4 regions of the Chryseobacterium pyrolae genome follow, and region 1 is predicted to be linked to each of the others. Evidence: riboswitches for the same ligand, from Rfam matches in the RefSeq annotation. Region 1 holds a riboswitch; each other region holds the start of a gene.
The links. A riboswitch is a leader RNA that binds a small molecule or an ion and turns the genes downstream of it on or off. The one in region 1 is predicted to bind cobalamin.

Region 1 (4,217 bases):
CGGTGCTCTGGGAAAAATCAGATCTGTCTATTTCCGCGATCCTGATATGAACCTTATTGAAGTGAGTAATTACGGCTAATAACTGATTTTTACCTTAACTCCACTTTACAACTCAAAAATCTTAATGACTTAAAACTTATTCGTTAGATGAACTCCATTTCTTCCTGTTTTAAATCTAAAATATTAATTTTACAATTAAATTCAAAAAGCACCTTTCAAAAAATATCGTACACCAAAATATATGAGAAAATTAATACTTACTCTTTCACTGGCTCTTTCTGTAACAGTCATGGGACAGAAGAAAGCCACCAAAACCAGTAATCTGGTATTGTACACTTATCAAACCTTCAACTGTGACAATAAAGGGTATTTTGATCCGGGAAAATATAAGAAAGAGGAAATAGACGGCGTTAATAAGCTTTTGTATCAATTCAACAGCGGTCTGTTTGACAATCATACTGTCTTTAAACTTTCTGATCTTGAAGATGTCCGGAAAAATAAAAACATCTATCTCCAGCAACTCGAAAAGCAATATCAGGAAAAGAAAAAAGAACTGTACGGTATACAGGTCATCAATCTTCCTGAGTGGAAAAAACTTCACCAGGAAACGATTCAGACTTTTGAAAACGAATATCAGCTGAAAAAAGAAGATCTTATTGCTTATTCTGATCCTGCATCCTTAAAAAACAGCAAGTTTTATACTACATGCAAAGAATATATTGATGCTGTTTCTTCTCCTGACAAACAGAAAATGTACACCGTTTGGAAAAAATTCGTCGAAGCTAAAAGCAAGGATAACTCTGATCCGCAATTAGTAATAGATAAATTCAAAGCCCAATTCAACGATCCAAAAAAAGATGATTATGCACTGATTCAATTGATAGGTTTCGGCTTCTATAACTGTGCCAACGGCAGTTTCAGGCCAGATCCGAATGATGAAGGAACGCTCTACGAAAAATTCGATAAGGTCTTTACAAAACTGAAGCAGGATTGTGATGAGCCATGATTTTGATTTAAAGATTGAAAAATTGAATGATTGAATGATTTAAAAATTATAATGGCAGTATCCGGTTTGGGTACTGTTTTTATTTTTTAGATATTCACTCCATGAATGTTTTTTACTTCAGCCATCACAAAAGTACTGTGCGCACTTCCTATGGAATCTACTGAACCAAGCTTATTGAAGACAAAATCCTGATAATGTTTCATATCCCTTACCTGAACTTTAAGCAGAAAATCAAAATCTCCGGAAATATTATAACATTCAGCCACTTCGTCGATCTGTAAGATATCTTCAACAAATTGATTTCCTACGGAACGGTCATGGATCTTAAGCTTGATCTGGCAAAAAACCGTAAAACCCCGATTTAGTTTCTCAGCTTCCAAAATGGCTGCATAATGTTTGATGTATCCCTCCTGCTCCAGCCTTTTCATCCGTTCGAAAACGGGTGATGGCGAAAGATTAATTTCTTTAGCAAGTTCCTTTACAGTTAGTTTTGCGTTTTTTTGCAGGATTCTAAGCAACTGAAGATCCTTTTCATCAAGTCTTTCCACAGAATAATATTCTTTTTGGGGTTATTTTTTTCAAATGTACAGAATATTTGACTTTAAAATATCATTTAAACAGAATTATATACTTAATTAAAGTACAACAACCAATCAATTCACTTTAATCAATACCTTTATCCCAGATTTTGTTCTTTAACATCCTTCATCAAACAGAAAAGGTTTTACATAACGTAGATTAATAGGGAATCGTGTGAAAATCACGAGCTGTCGCGCAACTGTAAGTAACACAACAAGGGTTTTTGTCCATGAATATCCACTGCGCAAGCGGGAAGGATGATAAAAACTGTTACAAGTCAGGAGACCTGCCTATTCTGAATGGACAATGCTTTCGCGGTTTGAAGCTTTTTAGGTCATACAGATGATACTTTTTGAGCGTTTAATTTTGAATAGTTTTGATTTTAAACGCAAAGATTTTTTATACTAATGCCTTATTTTAGGCTGCAAAGAAATGCGATAAATCGCTGATGAAGCTTATGGATAAAACGTTAGCTTCAGAAAATCATGTATTGATTCCTCTTTGCTTTCTTAACATATAAAGGAATTTAAATTAAAACTTTGCGTTAAAAACTTTAAACCAATTCTCAAATTATGTTCTGACTGTATCTACTCTATTTCTCAAAATCACTTTATTCGGCAGCGTTGCGAAGCATTCTAAAAGAACTTTACAATTATTATTTAATTTAAAAGTTGAAAAGAAAATGCAAACCCATCTACTTGGCTATCCGCGTATTGGTAGCAACAGAGAACTCAAAAAAGCCTGCGAGCAATATTGGTCAGGCAAGACATCTTTAAACGAACTCTTGGAGATCGGAAAAACAACTACCCATCAAAACTGGAAACTGCAAAAGGAAGCAGGAATAGATCTTATTCCATGCAACGATTTTTCGTATTATGACCAGGTTTTGGATATGACATTGACGGTTGGAGCTATTCCGGAACGTTATCAGGAAATCGCCTCCAAAGAATCTTCTTCAGAGCTTGATCTGTATTTTGCCATGGCAAGAGGTTTTCAAAAAGATGGTTTGGATATCACTGCCATGGAAATGACGAAATGGTTTGATACCAATTATCATTACATCGTTCCAGAATTTCAGAAAAAGCAGGAATTCAAATTATTCTCCAATAAAATCATCCAGGAATTTATTAGTGCAAAACAAGCCGGAATCAATGCAAAACCTGTCATTATCGGTTTGCTGACTTATTTATTGCTGGGAAAAGAAAAAGAAGAGGGTTTCGATAAACTGGATTTAGCTCAAAACCTGCTTCCTGTTTATATTCAGATTCTAAAAGACCTGGAAAATCACGGTGCGGAATATATTCAGTTTGATGAGCCGTTCTTAGCATTAGATTTAAATGAAAAAGCAAAAGAAACCTATCAAGTAATTTACACTGAAATCAGGAAACAGTTTCCCCATTTAAAGTTTATTGTGGCTACTTATTTTGATGGATTAAAAGATAATCTTACACTGGCAACTTCTCTTCCGGTTGATATTTTACACATTGATCTGGTTCGTTCTCCTGAACAGCTGGATGAGATTTTGAATACCATCCCTCAAACGCTGAGCTTGTCCTTAGGTATTGTAGACGGAAGAAACATCTGGAAAAATGACTTTGAAAGTTCATTAAGCTTCATAGAAAAAGCAATACATTCGATCGGCTCTGAACGAGTTTTCATTGCTCCATCCTGCTCACTCCTCCATTCACCTTTCGATCTTGATCTGGAGACGAATGAAAAGACATTATCTCCTGAAATTAAACAGTGGCTGGCTTTTGCCAAACAAAAAGTCTATGAAATTGTTACCTTGAAAAAACTGGCTTCAGGCAATGCAGACTATCCGACCTTACAGCAATATGCCGAAAACAAAAAAGCCACCGATACCCGTAAAACGTCAGCGTTAATCCACAATCAGAATGTGAAAGACCGTGTAGATGTAACCACTGAAGATGATGCCAAGAGAAACAGCCCGTTCAGTATCCGAAAAGAAGATCAACAGAAAGTTCTTCAACTTCCCCTGTTTCCAACAACAACCATCGGATCATTTCCTCAGACTAAAGAAGTAAGAACCTGGAGAGCAAAATTCAAAAAAGGCGAACTGACTACCGGTCAATACGATGATCTGCTTAAAAAAGAAACAGAAAGAACCATTCGCTGGCAAGAAGAGATCGGCATCGATGTATTGGTACATGGAGAATTTGAGCGAAACGATATGGTGGAATATTTCGGTGAACAACTTGACGGATTTGCCTTCACTCAAAACGGCTGGGTACAAAGCTACGGAAGTCGTTGCGTAAAACCTCCCGTGATCTATGGTGACGTTCACAGACCGCACCCGATGACGGTTTACTGGTCTCAGTATGCACAATCTCTCACTCAAAAATGGGTAAAAGGAATGCTTACAGGTCCGGTGACCATTTTACAATGGTCTTTCGTCCGTGATGACCAACCCCGATCTTTAACCTGTAAACAAATCGCACTGGCAATCCGCGATGAGGTAAACGATTTGGAAAAAGCGGGGATCAGAATTATTCAGATTGATGAACCGGCCATCAGAGAAGGGCTCCCGCTCAGAAGATTCGAATGGCAGCAGTACCTGAAATGGGCCGTAGAAGCCTTCAGGATTTCAGCTTCGGGTGTGGAGGATACAACA
Region 2 (4,217 bases), on a different contig from region 1:
TTTATGCAGGTTTAGGAATCTATGACACGATGCAGATCATCAAGCCGGACGTAGCTACGATCTGTACAGGAATGGCAGCTTCAATGGGAGCGGTACTTCTTGTGGCAGGAGAAAAAGGAAAACGTTCTGCACTTAAGCATTCAAGAGTAATGATTCACCAGCCTTCAGGAGGTGCTCAGGGAGTAGCTTCAGATATGGAGATCAACTTGAGAGAGATGCTTAAATTAAAGCAGGAGCTTTATGAGATCATCGGTCACCACTCAGGACAAACGTACGAATGGGTAGAAAAGTCTTCAGACAGAGACTACTGGATGACTTCTGAGGAAGCTAAAGGCTACGGAATGGTAGACGAAGTTTTACAGAGATCTACAGAGAAAAAATAATTTCCTTTTCAGGAATATTGAAAAACGCACCGGATTTTCGGTGCGTTTTTTTATTGCTTGATTTGTATTTTAACCACAAAAGGGACAAAAGTTTTTTAGCACTTCAGCGCTACTTTCAAGCTTAAAAAAAATGTGAAAAGAAGATCACTTAAGTTCTGTGAAAATCTTTGATTTTCATAATGACAAAAATTCGTCGACCCCAATTCCCATCCCGTGGAGGGGTGGCAAAAATTCAAAGAATTTTTGACGGGGTGGTTAAAAAAAATACTCAGTCTTCCCCCAACAACTCAACTTCATCACCTCAAAGGTTATAAAAACAAAAACGCGCCCCTCAAGACGCGTGTCATCTATTTTTTAATAATCTTATGAACCGTGGTATTCTTTGATGTTTTAATTTCCATCAGATAAATCCCGGTGTTCAAGGCCTGAATATTGATTCTTGCTGTATTTCCAGTCAGTACCTTTTGTCCTGAAGCGGCATAAATATTCACTTCTTTAATACTTTCCGCAGTTTCTATCTGGACAAAATCACTTGCCGGATTTGGATAGATTCTGAACTCCTTTTTATTGATGTCAGAAACACTTAAAATAGAGCTTGATGCTTCTCTGGGAGTAAATGGTAATCTTTGTCCGAAACTTAAGCCTAGCCAGTCGTTATTTCCCAATTGAATTTGAGATAAATTGGTCTGTCCTCTCCAGTTTGAAAGGTCTTTTCCTTTGAAAAGCTTCCACGTATTGGTTCCTGATGTATTTCCTGTAAAGTTATTGAGAGATAATGTACTGATCTGGTTGCTTGCTGATGTAAAGTTAAAATAAGGAGCTTGTGCATGAATCAGCTGAAGAGCCTGCTCAGCGGTTAAGCCTCCATTGTATTTAATTCCAAAAACAAAGGAATGAGCTTCACCATTTGAATTGTTCGTCCCAAAATCGATAACAACAAGACTTGTATTGCTTCCCGTTCCGATCCAGTTGGTGATCTGTGAAAGATTGTACCAGGAAGAGCTGTAAGCTGCCACAGGAGAAGACGGATGGGAAAGTGGAGGCGTAGTAGAGGTAAATCCATAACCGAAAGAAATACCATACCATTTTCCATTAACTAATGGATCATTGTTTACGCCATTATTCAAATTCATGTTTTCTGCAGTAGGACCGGACCATGTAGACCAGTAATCTTCCAAACTTGGAATGTGATGGTTGTAATTGAAACTGTAAAGAAAACCTGAAGGAACTTCTGCCTCTATTTTAGGCTCTGCCGCAGAAATAGCATTGATGAGGTCTTCCATCGTAAGATTATTTGCATCATACCGATAGCCCCATGCATAAGATGTGGGATTGTCACTATCATTAAAATCGGCGATGAAATAAGCCTTTTTCGAGCCTGTCCCTACCCAGAATTTAATGTCATTCTCTGTAAACTGGGCAGAGAATAGCTGCAGACATAGCAGCAGAAAAAAAAGATAGATCTTTTTCATAATATAATTAAATTAAAGTTTTATTCCCGAAACTTTCCCGCAGGAAAAAGAATAAGAATCTTTTTCAGATCCTTCTTTTCCTGAAGTGAACGCAGATAAGGCAGGTCTCCTGGCTCGCTTCTCGAAGTACGCCTTCCCGGATTGAGATCCAGTGGCCTATTGTACTCAAAGTTTAAAACAGCTTACAGTTGCGGGTACAGCCCAAGCATTGAATTTCTTCTCACTTGATTCCCTGTTAATGAACAGATGTTCAGCCTTAACTGCTGCAAATATATTATATAAATTTTTGAAGCTGTTTTGTGAATTATTGTATGGTTTCTTTATTTGTTTAGCTGTCAGATTACTTTTAGGAAGATGATTTTTTGATTTAATAAAGAATTAAAAAGAAGATTGATGATATTCGGATTAATTCAAGTGTTTAAAATAAATTCATCTAACGATCTTATTGTTAAAATACAATTGTTATTAAATTCAACATCAGTTTACAATCAATGTATACTTTCGCGGCATAAAAGTAACTATGAGAAAACTGCTGTTATCGGCGATCGTATTCACAGCGCTTGCATCATGTAAAGATGATGACAACAAGATGAATAACCAGGATATCAATTATGCTAAACTTCCTCAGGAATTTCCTTTCTCCAAATTGACAACTATTAATGGGGTAGATGTTATTAACGGTGGCTTCGGTTCAGGTGCAGCTGCACATCCAACCAGAAAAGGGGAGTTTTATGTGATCACCGATCGTGGTCCGAATACAGATTATCTGAACGGAAAGAAATTTCCAGCCCCGAATTTTACGCCAACAATTATGCATTTTAAGATCAATGCAGAAGGAAATATCGAGGTTATCAAATATATTAAACTTAAAAATCCTTCCGGCCAGCCGATTACAGGTCTTCCGAACCCTGCAGGAATGGGAAGTACAGGAGAAACAGCCTACGATTCATCAGGAAATGTTTTGGGAACAGACAATTATGGACTGGACAGTGAAAGTATTGTAGCAGCAGCAGACGGAACTTTTTGGGTTTCTGACGAATATGGTCCGCACATCGTTCATTATAACGCAGAAGGAATAGAATTGGAAAGGATAAGTCCGATAGGGGTCAATACCGGACCTAGAAAATTGCCTGCTGTTTTGGCGAAAAGAAGAGCCAATAGAGGAATGGAAGGATTATGCATCACTCCGGATGGGAAAATGCTGGTAGGCACTATTCAGTCTACGATGTATGTTCCTACAAAAGTTCTCGCCACGAATACAACGTTAACCAGAATTGTCACTTTTGATATTGCAACAGGACAGACGAAACAGTATTTGTATAAGCAAAATGGAGGGGCATCAGATTCTGTATGTGATATTACAGCTATCAGCAGCACGGAATTTCTTGTTATAGAAAGAGACGGAAACTTTGGCTCTCAGGGAGGAACCAAAAAAGTATACCGGATCAATATTGCTGGAGCTTCAGACGTGAACGGTACCGATATTGCGGCTGTTGACGGGATGAAAATCAATAATAAAGCTTTAGAGCAGTCTACCTGGGATGAAATTACGAACGCAGGAATAAAGCCTGTTTCCAAGGTTTTAGCCGTAGATCTGGTAGCAAAATTAGGATATGAGCATGATAAATTTGAAGGAATCGTTTATTTAGGGAATAATAAACTGGCAGTCTTCAATGATGATGATTTTGGAATTTTAGATGACGGAAACGGAAATCCAAAAGCGAAGATCCTTCCTAAAACCGGAAAAGTAGACAAAGGAACAATGTATGTAGTCGATATTCAATAATTAGATTTTTTTTAAGAAAACGGCGGCATCGAAGATGCCGCCGTTTTTGACTCTATATGTTTTTAAATTCGATAGAAATTGGCTTTAGCTGAAACCTACGAATTAAAACCCTCAATAATTTTAGAAAAATCCTCTAATTTTAAAGCGGCACCTCCGATCAGTCCACCATCGATATCAGGCTGAGAGAAAATCTCTTTCGCATTATCAGGCTTCACAGAACCTCCGTAAAGGATAGAAATTTCGTCAGCCACTTCCTGTCCGTATTTTGCAGCGATGATGCTTCTGATGTGTGCATGAATCTCCTGAGCCTGAGCCGGAGAAGCTGTTTCACCTGTTCCGATCGCCCAAACCGGTTCGTAAGCGATCACTACTTTTTTGATCTCTTCAGCAGAAAGTGTGAAAAGAGCTACTTCAGTCTGGTTTTTCACCACTTCAAAATGCTGTCCAGCCTTTCTCTGTTCAAGCGTTTCACCGTTACAGTATACAGGGATCAGTCCTTTATCAAGAGCTAATTTGATCTTTCTGTTGCAGTGAGAATCTGTTTCACCGTGGTATTGTCTTCTTTCAGAGTGCCCG
Region 3 (4,217 bases), 670 kb from region 1:
TTGTGAAAATTCTTGAGCAGGAAAAATTCAGGAAAATTGGCGCTGATAAAGACGAAACTAAGCGTCTTCAGGTGGTTAAAAGAAAGATCACCCAGCAACTCAAAAAGGATGATGTGATTGAAAAGATCGCTGAAACCAATGAAAAAATGGAGGAGAAACGTAAAACCGACCGCGCCGTATGGATGAAAGAGGGACAACGTGTCCGTATTCCCGGAAGTACCAGCGTAGGAACAATTGAAAAGATTTCTAAAAATAAAGTGATCGTCAACTATGGAACTTTTAAGACCACGATTAATGCGGATGAGCTTGAAAGAATTTAATGAGGTATACCTTTTAATCCTATAAAAATAGCGCTGAATGTTCAGCGCTATTTTATTTTAACTCCTAAACATTGCATGTTGAAGCATACAGATCAAATTTTCTTGTTATTTTTGGATCATGGATAAAAGCTTTACTGTCCTTTGGATTTTTTATAGAAAATTAATGATTCCTGCGGTGTTATTTTCTCTGTTGTTATGCTTCGGTACTCAATTTACTTTTGAAAATCTTGGGCTATATTTTTTCCTCATTCTTCCTCTCCTCCACTTTTTTATTTATGATATAAGGCTGAAAGGCGAATATTTTTTCTACGCCAATTTTGGGTTTTCAAAATGGTTTTTGTGGGGTTTCACGGGATCATTAAGTTTAATTATTAAAGTAATTACCCGATTCTTATGAATAAACTTCACATCGACAGTGTTACCAAATCTTTCGGCGGAAGAAAGATTCTCCAGGATATCTATTTAGGCTGTGAAACTGGAAAAATAGCAGGAATTCTTGGCCCCGCTGGTGGCGGAAAATCTACTTTATTAGAGATCATCTTTGGAACAATTAAAGGGGATACGCAGTTTATTAAATTGAATGATACTATTCTTAAAAGCCTGTCCGACAGGAAAAATAAAATTGCTTATCTGCCTCAGCGTTCTTCATTTCTCCCTAAAGAATGTAAGATCAGGAAGCTCATCCCACTATTCTGTACCCAAGAAAATGCGGAAAAGCTTTACGACCTAAAAATGATACAGCCCTTTTTGAATGAAACACCAAGAAATCTTTCAGGCGGTGAGAAAAAAATCATTGAAACCCTGATCATTACTTATTCAGATGCGGAATTTATTTTACTGGATGAACCTTTCAGCGGTGTTTCTCCTAAAAACGTTGATGAATTGGAAATGATCATTAAAAGCCAGGTACCCTATAAAGGAATGATCATCTCCGATCATAATTATATGACTTTATTCAATATGGCTGATGATATTTATCTTCTCTCGGACACCCATTTGAGAAAGGTGAAAGACCTTAAAGAACTGCAACAATTTAATTATCTTCCGAAAAATTAAAATTGTTTTAAAAATAATCGGCATCAGCCTCCCAATGAAGAGTTTTACAAGCTTTTGAGAGTATATTGACAATTTTAATCAAATACCATTACATTTTACTGATCAAAAAAACATTTAATTTATATATTTGAGGGATCAAAAAATTTCATAGAATGATTTCCGTAAACAGAGCATTGTACTTATCCGCTTTCAGTCTTTTTTCCTTAGCATTTGTGAAAGGACAGAATAAAGTTCCTTTCGGTGTTGTAAAGGCTGAAGAAGGCTACGCCAATGTACGTGTCCACAAGGATGACTACAGAAAAATCGTAGACAAGATCCGGATGCGTAAAGGTGATGTATTTGTTTATGTAAAGCCTGCTCCGGGAGAAACAGAATGGATCTGGATCAAATATCCTGAAAAGCAAGATGAGGAAAAACCTTTTGTGAGATATGAAAATCTTGAGAAGGAAGGGATGGTGAATAAAGGTCGTATTGCTTTTATCGACCAGCTTCCCCAGTTTACCCCTTCTAAATCCAAAAACGGAAAATCACTTATTTTTACAGACAACAGTAATCCCAAAATACCGACTTCCCAAAGAACCAAGGTCGTAATCGATGTTTATCCGTCGAATGCCGGCTACAGAAAACAGGAAAAAGATGCAGACGGAAAGATCCTTACGATTGATAAAGTAAAACCCTGGGGAATTAAGGACGGACTTCCGGAAGGCATGACGGAGATCAAATCGATCCGGGTTCAGCAACCTGGAAGAGGTTCTGTTTTTGTAAGGGAAGCTATTAAAAATATGTTCCAGCCTACTATGGATTTCAACAATGTCGGAGTAACCGCTCTTGACAACGATCACATCTATCTTTATATGATTAACGGTTCCGGTGAGAACAGGTATATCACGCTTTGGACCATCAAGGAAGGAAGGGTGATGAGCCAGATTATTTATAATAGTCCGGAATAATTGCCGTTTTTCTCTGTAATATTCTTATTTTTGTCCTGAAAAAGTTTAACGCTTATTCATCACAGAAACTGGTTCTGCTTAACGCAGATTAAAAGGGAACCGTGTGAAAATCACGGACTGTCGCGCAACTGTAAGTAACTGAAGTCTTTATCAAGGATCCACTGTGCAGGGCACGGGAAGGAGATAAATGATGTTACAAGTCAGGAGACCTGCCTATTTCTTTAAACAAGAAACTTTCGCGATTTGAAGTTTATTGATCTGATGGACTGCTTCAGGAATTCCTATGATTCTTGTCACTGCTCTGTTATTTTGATCTATTTCATTTCGTATTAATTAATAATGAAATATGACTACAGAAGAAAGAATTGCAGCATCCGAAACCAGAATTTTTAAAGCGGTTTTCCCAAACACCACTAACCATTATGATACTCTTTTCGGAGGTACAGCTATGCAGCTGATGGATGAAGTAGCCTTTATCACAGCAACCCGTTTTGCAAGAAAAAGAGTGGTAACTGTAAGCAGCGATAAAATCGATTTTAAAAAACCAATCCCTGCAGGAACCATTGTGGAACTTATCGGAAAGGTTTCCTATGTCGGAAAAACAAGTATGAAGGTGAATGTAGAGATCTATACGGAGCAGATGTACTCTTATGAAAGAGAAAGAGCGATCGTTGGTGATTTTACTTTTGTGGCTATTGATGAAGAGAAAAAGCCAATCAGAATACTATAATTGGTAAGTTTCGGGCGGCCTTTGGCCGCCCGAAACCATTTTATACTATAATTATTTTAATTTGTTCTTTTGCCTTGAAGCAAAATGAACCAAAAATTCAAGACCAGAAACTTCCACTAAAAATGAAATCTGCTCTCTAAAAACTCTAAAACTCGTGCGGTAGCCATCTGTATTAAGAATCATACTTTGTCCCGCACTCAGACATAAGAGTTTTCTTAACGTTACAGTTTCTTAGGTCGACCTCTAAATAACTTAAGGTAACCATCTAAAATAGATAAAATTCACTAACTCATATAGTTTCGGGCGGCCTCTGGCCGCCCGAAACTATTATAAAAAACAGCGATTTAAAAACCACTGTCTTGCTTCGCTGTAAAATTACCTAACTACCTTATCAGTATCCAAACTTCTGCTCAGCAATGTTTCAAAAGCCTCTCCCATTTCATCAGATGCTCTTGTAATGGCATTTTCCAGCATATTTCTGATCTGTTTTTCGGTAACCCCGGCTTCTGTCCAGCTTTTCCCTGACGTGTGGGAGTTTAGAATAAACGGCATGATCCTGTCAATGGAACAGGCAAAAATAGCATCCGGAGTTTTTTCTTCTTCAAATTCAAGCCATAGCTCAAAAAATTCTGTACGCAAAGGCTCATCCAGGATTCCGAAGATCTTCTGTGCAGAAATTTTTTCTCTTTCGAATTTCCCAACCATGGCAGCTTCATCAAATAAAAATGTATCTCCTGCTTCAATCTCCACCAGATCATGAATGGACAGCATTCTGATTACCCTTAAAAGATCAATATCTGTGCGGTTTTTAGCATAGGGATATAGAATCTGTGCCAGAATAATGATCTGCCATGAATGTTCGGCAGTATTTTCCCTTCTGGAATCATCAGCATTGTAATTTCTCCTCTGTACATTTTTCAGGGCATCTACGGCCAGGATAAAATCGATCTCCTTTTGTATCTTCATTTTCTTTCTTATTATACTATTATTTAGATGATTTTTTAACCACCCATTTATTATTGATCTTCTCTTTTATGGTTATTTTTGATGGTTCTTCACTTACATCTCCAATTTTTTCATACACCAGATCTATCCCTTTATTAGGAATCACCTGATATTCATAGGTGTAATGTAAAGAAGCTCCGGACCTTGCATAAGTAA
Region 4 (4,217 bases), on a different contig from region 1:
AAGCTTCTGAAAATTTTCCTTCAAAAACGAGCATAATGGCTCTTTGGGCACCGCATCCTAAGCACTCAACTCCCAGAAATTTCTTGCTGGGACAGGTCAGCATAAAGTCTTCAATTTTCATCCCGGAGTTTTATGACGAAATTTTCGCTCTTGTATACTGATGAGGAAAAAAGCATTCTTCTTTCATCTCAAATGATCCCTGAACCGCCATATATGGGTTTCTTAAGATCGCTCTTGCTACAAATATCAGATCTGCATCTCCTTTCTGCAGGATCTCTTCTGCCTGTTCCGTTGTAGTAATCAATCCTACGGATCCGGTTTTCACTTCAGCTTCGTTTCTAACCTGAGAGGAAAAAGGAACCTGATAACCATCAAATACGGATATTTTTGCTCCGTGAATATTACCTCCGCTTGAAACATCTACGAGATCTACAGAATGTTCTTTTAAAACTTTGGCCAGTTCAACACTGTCATTGATATTCCATCCGTTTTCAGCGTATTCGGTTCCGGAAATCCGTACAAAAAGGGCTGTATTTTCATCAAGTTCTTCGTTGACACCATCTACAATCTCCAGCAGGAACCGGATTCTGTTTTCAAAGCTTCCGCCGTACTCGTCTGTCCGTATATTGGAAAGTGGTGATAAAAACTGGTGGATCAGATATCCGTGCGCCCCATGAATTTCGATGATATCAAAACCTGCTTTTACGGCTCTTTTTGCTGCTTCTTTAAAATTCTGGACCTGTTCTTTGATTTCTTCCACGGTAAGAACGTGTGGAATTCTCTCAGATGGATGATAAGGAATAGCGCTCGGAGCAATGGTTTCCCAGCCTTCCTCAAGAGGAATCTGCAGATTATTCCAGGTGGAACCTTTTCTTCCGGCATGGGCCAGCTGAATTCCGATCTTACTTTCTGAACGGGAATGGACAAAGTCAACAATTTTTCCCAGCTCTTCTGCCTGCTGATCATTCCAGATTCCCATGCAGTGATTGGTAATTCTTCCTCTTGGCTCTACTCCGGTAGCTTCTACCATTATTAAACCTGTCCCGCCCTGCGCTCTGCTTCCGTAATGCACAAAATGGAAATCATTTGCGATCCCGTTTTCGCATGAATACATACACATGGGAGACATTACCCATCTGTTTTTTAGTTCTATATTTCGGAATTGTATTGATGTATATAGCATTTTATTTTTTTGAATTTCAATTTAATAGTGAACAAAAAAAACATTGTCCAACTGATGAAAAAGAAGTAAATTTGGCCCCCTTTTTAGCCTGACTAATATATGAAAAAAGACATACAGATCAGTTACGAGCACTTTAAAAACAGCAGTGAACTGAACGATATAGAAAAAACATTATTTGAGAGAGCAAAACAAGCCCGTGAAAATGCTTATGCGCCCTACTCTAATTTCCTTGTGGGATGTTCCGTTTTGCTGGAAAACGGTGAAATTTATTCCGGTAACAACCAGGAGAACGCGGCTTATCCGTCAGGATTATGCGCAGAAAGGACAACTCTTTTCTGGGTGGCAGCCAACTTTCCGGATGTAAGAGTAAAAAAGATCTTTGTTGTAGGAGGTCCTAGGGAATTCCACGAGAAAAATCCTCCAATTCCACCTTGCGGAGCCTGCCGACAGAGTTTAATAGAATATGAAACAAAACAGAACGAAAATATAGATCTTTATTTTTCAAGTATGAATGATGAAGTGGTAAAGGTACATTCTATCAAGGATTTGCTTCCGTTTTATTTTGATTCGACGTTTTTATAGCCGAGAAAAGTGAGCCTGCTTTGTCAATGGTGAATTTTGCTTCGCAAGTCAAAAATGAATTTTAAAGGTGCTTATCCTTACCATTCAATTGCGAAGCAAAATTGATGATTCACTATTCACTTTTAGGCTTTTTATCAATTTTGCTTTGCAGATGAATAGTTAATTTAAAGAACTATTTTTCAATTTTTATAGTATCATTTCCGTTACTGATAATTATACATTTAAAAAATTTCCTTGCGAAGCGGAATTCACCATTCATTATTTACTTTTTGTCATTTTTGCGCAATACATTTAAAAAGTTATCTTTGCAAAAATTTTGGTTTCCAGCGTATTGGAAATAATAGGGAATTGGGTGAAATACCCAAACTGTCCCCGCAACTGTAAATCGCATTAAGAGTTTCTGCAAAAAAACCACTGTTCATACGGGAAGGTGCAGAACGCGAAAGTCAGGAGACCTGCCAAAATTATAACTAAAAACACATTGCTTTCGGAGGAAAAGTAAAATTGTATGGATATAAAAAGATCTTTATTACTGCTTTGTACGTCTTATGGCAGCTTTCTTTTGGGACAGGAGAAGGCGGTTGACACTATTTATATTTTCGACAGCCAGATGAGCAAAGTAAAACTTTTTCATCCGGTACGTACGATTACTCCAAAGGATATTGAGAAAAACTCAACGAACCTTTCTGAACTTTTACGCTATCAGTCTTCCATTTACATCAAAGAAAACGGCCGTGGTGCTGTTTCTTCTCCATCATTCCGTGGAACAACTGCCCAGCAAACGGCTTTTGTATGGAACGGAATCAACATTAATTCAAGTTTTTTGGGACAGGGAGATGTGAATAATATTCCGGTATTCGGATATGATCAGATCGATGTAAAAGCTGGTGGCGGAAGTGTTGTTTATGGTAGTGGGGCTATCGGAGGAAGTATTCATTTAAACAATATTTTAGATTTCAACAGGGGTTTTAAAGGTTCTGTTTATTCGGAAGTGGCTTCTTTTGATACGTATAATAATTTTGCACAGGCTTCTTTCAGTAATGAAAAGTTAAGTGTGAAGGTTTCAGGCAGCTATTTAACGAGCCAAAATGATTATAAAGTTCCTGAGTTTGTTGTAGGAAATACAGGATTCAATAATGTTAACGGAAGATATTTCAATACTTCAGTGAACATTGGGGCTTCTTATAAAATTGCTGATCACCAGACCATTTCCTGGCAGAATCAGATCTTTGATGCATCACAGCACTATCCTATTTTTGAGGACAACGGTAACAGGACCAAATACAACGCGCAGACCTTAAGAAGTCTGATCGCATGGGATATTCAAAAAAACAATCTTTCAAACAGCTTAAAAGCAGCTTATACGCAGGATAATTTCCAGTATTTTTCAAATCTTAATCTTCCTAAAGCAAGTGGTGCAGAGGGAAAGAATTATATTTTTAAAAATGATTTCAATTATTTCATCACGCCAAAGATCAATGTTAACGCCATTGGAGAATTTCAGGTGAATAAGGGTGAAGGTTATAAATCGGGATTGGGAGTGATCAGTAGAAATGTGGGATCCTTAGCTGGTTTAATCCGGTATTTTGCCAAAAAAGATCTTCGTTTTGAAGCCGGAATTAAGAAGGATTTTGTAGAAGGTATATCTTCTCCCCTTCTTTATTCTTTTTCAGGAAAGTGGAATGCTTTAAAATGGTATCATGTCGGGGCCAACTTTTCAAGAAACTTCAGATTCCCCTCGTTTAATGATCTCTACTGGCAACCGGGAGGAAATCTGGATTTACTTCCTGAAACTTCCACCAATATTGACATGAACCATGAGTTCAGTTTTGGAGATTTTAAAGTGACATTAAGTCCTTATTACATGGACATCAAAAATCTTATCAACTGGCTTCCGACCTCTTTCGGATATTGGGCACCGTTCAATACGACCAGAGTAGAGTCTTATGGTTTGGAATCGCAGGTTAGCTGGAATAAAACCTTTGGACAACACGCTTTGAAACTGGATGCAGGTTATTCCTATTCAAAATCAGTCAATAAAGACACTCAACTGCAGCGGATGTATGTTCCCATTCACAAAGCTGTCGGAAATATAGAGTATGGATATTCTTTCTTAAAGGTGTATGCTCAAGGGCTTTTCAATGGCCTTACCTATACTACTACCGACCAGCAAAGGTCGACAGCCATTGATCCCTATTTTATTTTGAATACAGGAATTTCTGCCGCACTTTTCAAGAAGTACACTTTAGGATTTAAAGTGAACAACGTGACCAATACGGTTTATCAGACGGTATCTCTTTACCCGATGCCTAAGAGAAATTACAGTATGTATGCAACTATTAATTTTTAAACTTAAAAATATTATGAAACTGAACAAATTTCTAAATTTTCTTTTTGCTTTTGCACTTCTTATGGGCATTGTATCGTGTAACAATGATAATAATGATGAGCA

Region 2: it holds a riboswitch for cobalamin, as region 1 does, so the genes downstream of both, NZD88_RS03960 (T9SS type A sorting domain-containing protein) here and metE (5-methyltetrahydropteroyltriglutamate--homocysteine S-methyltransferase) in region 1, are expected to answer to the same signal.
Region 3: it holds a riboswitch for cobalamin, as region 1 does, so the genes downstream of both, NZD88_RS00140 (acyl-CoA thioesterase) here and metE (5-methyltetrahydropteroyltriglutamate--homocysteine S-methyltransferase) in region 1, are expected to answer to the same signal.
Region 4: it holds a riboswitch for cobalamin, as region 1 does, so the genes downstream of both, NZD88_RS19655 (TonB-dependent receptor plug domain-containing protein) here and metE (5-methyltetrahydropteroyltriglutamate--homocysteine S-methyltransferase) in region 1, are expected to answer to the same signal.

What each region holds. Positions count from the first base shown of each region.
Region 1 is NZ_JANZQH010000001.1:692,670-696,886, reverse strand. Features, by position in the region: gene NZD88_RS03050 (VOC family protein) at 1-79, shown strand, start outside; gene NZD88_RS03045 (hypothetical protein) at 242-1,006, shown strand; gene NZD88_RS03040 (Lrp/AsnC family transcriptional regulator) at 1,093-1,554, opposite strand; cobalamin riboswitch at 1,709-1,893, shown strand; gene metE (5-methyltetrahydropteroyltriglutamate--homocysteine S-methyltransferase) at 2,268-4,217, shown strand, end outside.
Region 2 is NZ_JANZQH010000002.1:143,822-148,038, reverse strand. Features, by position in the region: gene clpP (ATP-dependent Clp endopeptidase proteolytic subunit ClpP) at 1-383, shown strand, start outside; gene NZD88_RS03960 (T9SS type A sorting domain-containing protein) at 731-1,855, opposite strand; cobalamin riboswitch at 1,938-2,129, opposite strand; gene NZD88_RS03955 (esterase-like activity of phytase family protein) at 2,376-3,641, shown strand; gene tpiA (triose-phosphate isomerase) at 3,737-4,217, opposite strand, start outside.
Region 3 is NZ_JANZQH010000001.1:26,607-30,823, reverse strand. Features, by position in the region: gene NZD88_RS00155 (endonuclease MutS2) at 1-320, shown strand, start outside; gene NZD88_RS00150 (ATP-binding cassette domain-containing protein) at 714-1,376, shown strand; gene NZD88_RS00145 (hypothetical protein) at 1,529-2,326, shown strand; cobalamin riboswitch at 2,379-2,557, shown strand; gene NZD88_RS00140 (acyl-CoA thioesterase) at 2,673-3,056, shown strand; gene NZD88_RS00135 (HD domain-containing protein) at 3,432-4,022, opposite strand; gene NZD88_RS00130 (FG-GAP repeat protein) at 4,042-4,217, opposite strand, start outside.
Region 4 is NZ_JANZQH010000012.1:77,997-82,213, forward strand. Features, by position in the region: gene NZD88_RS19640 (DUF2752 domain-containing protein) at 1-121, opposite strand, end outside; gene namA (NADPH dehydrogenase NamA) at 131-1,183, opposite strand; gene NZD88_RS19650 (cytidine deaminase) at 1,283-1,765, shown strand; cobalamin riboswitch at 2,066-2,242, shown strand; gene NZD88_RS19655 (TonB-dependent receptor plug domain-containing protein) at 2,274-4,115, shown strand; gene NZD88_RS19660 (YncE family protein) at 4,129-4,217, shown strand, end outside.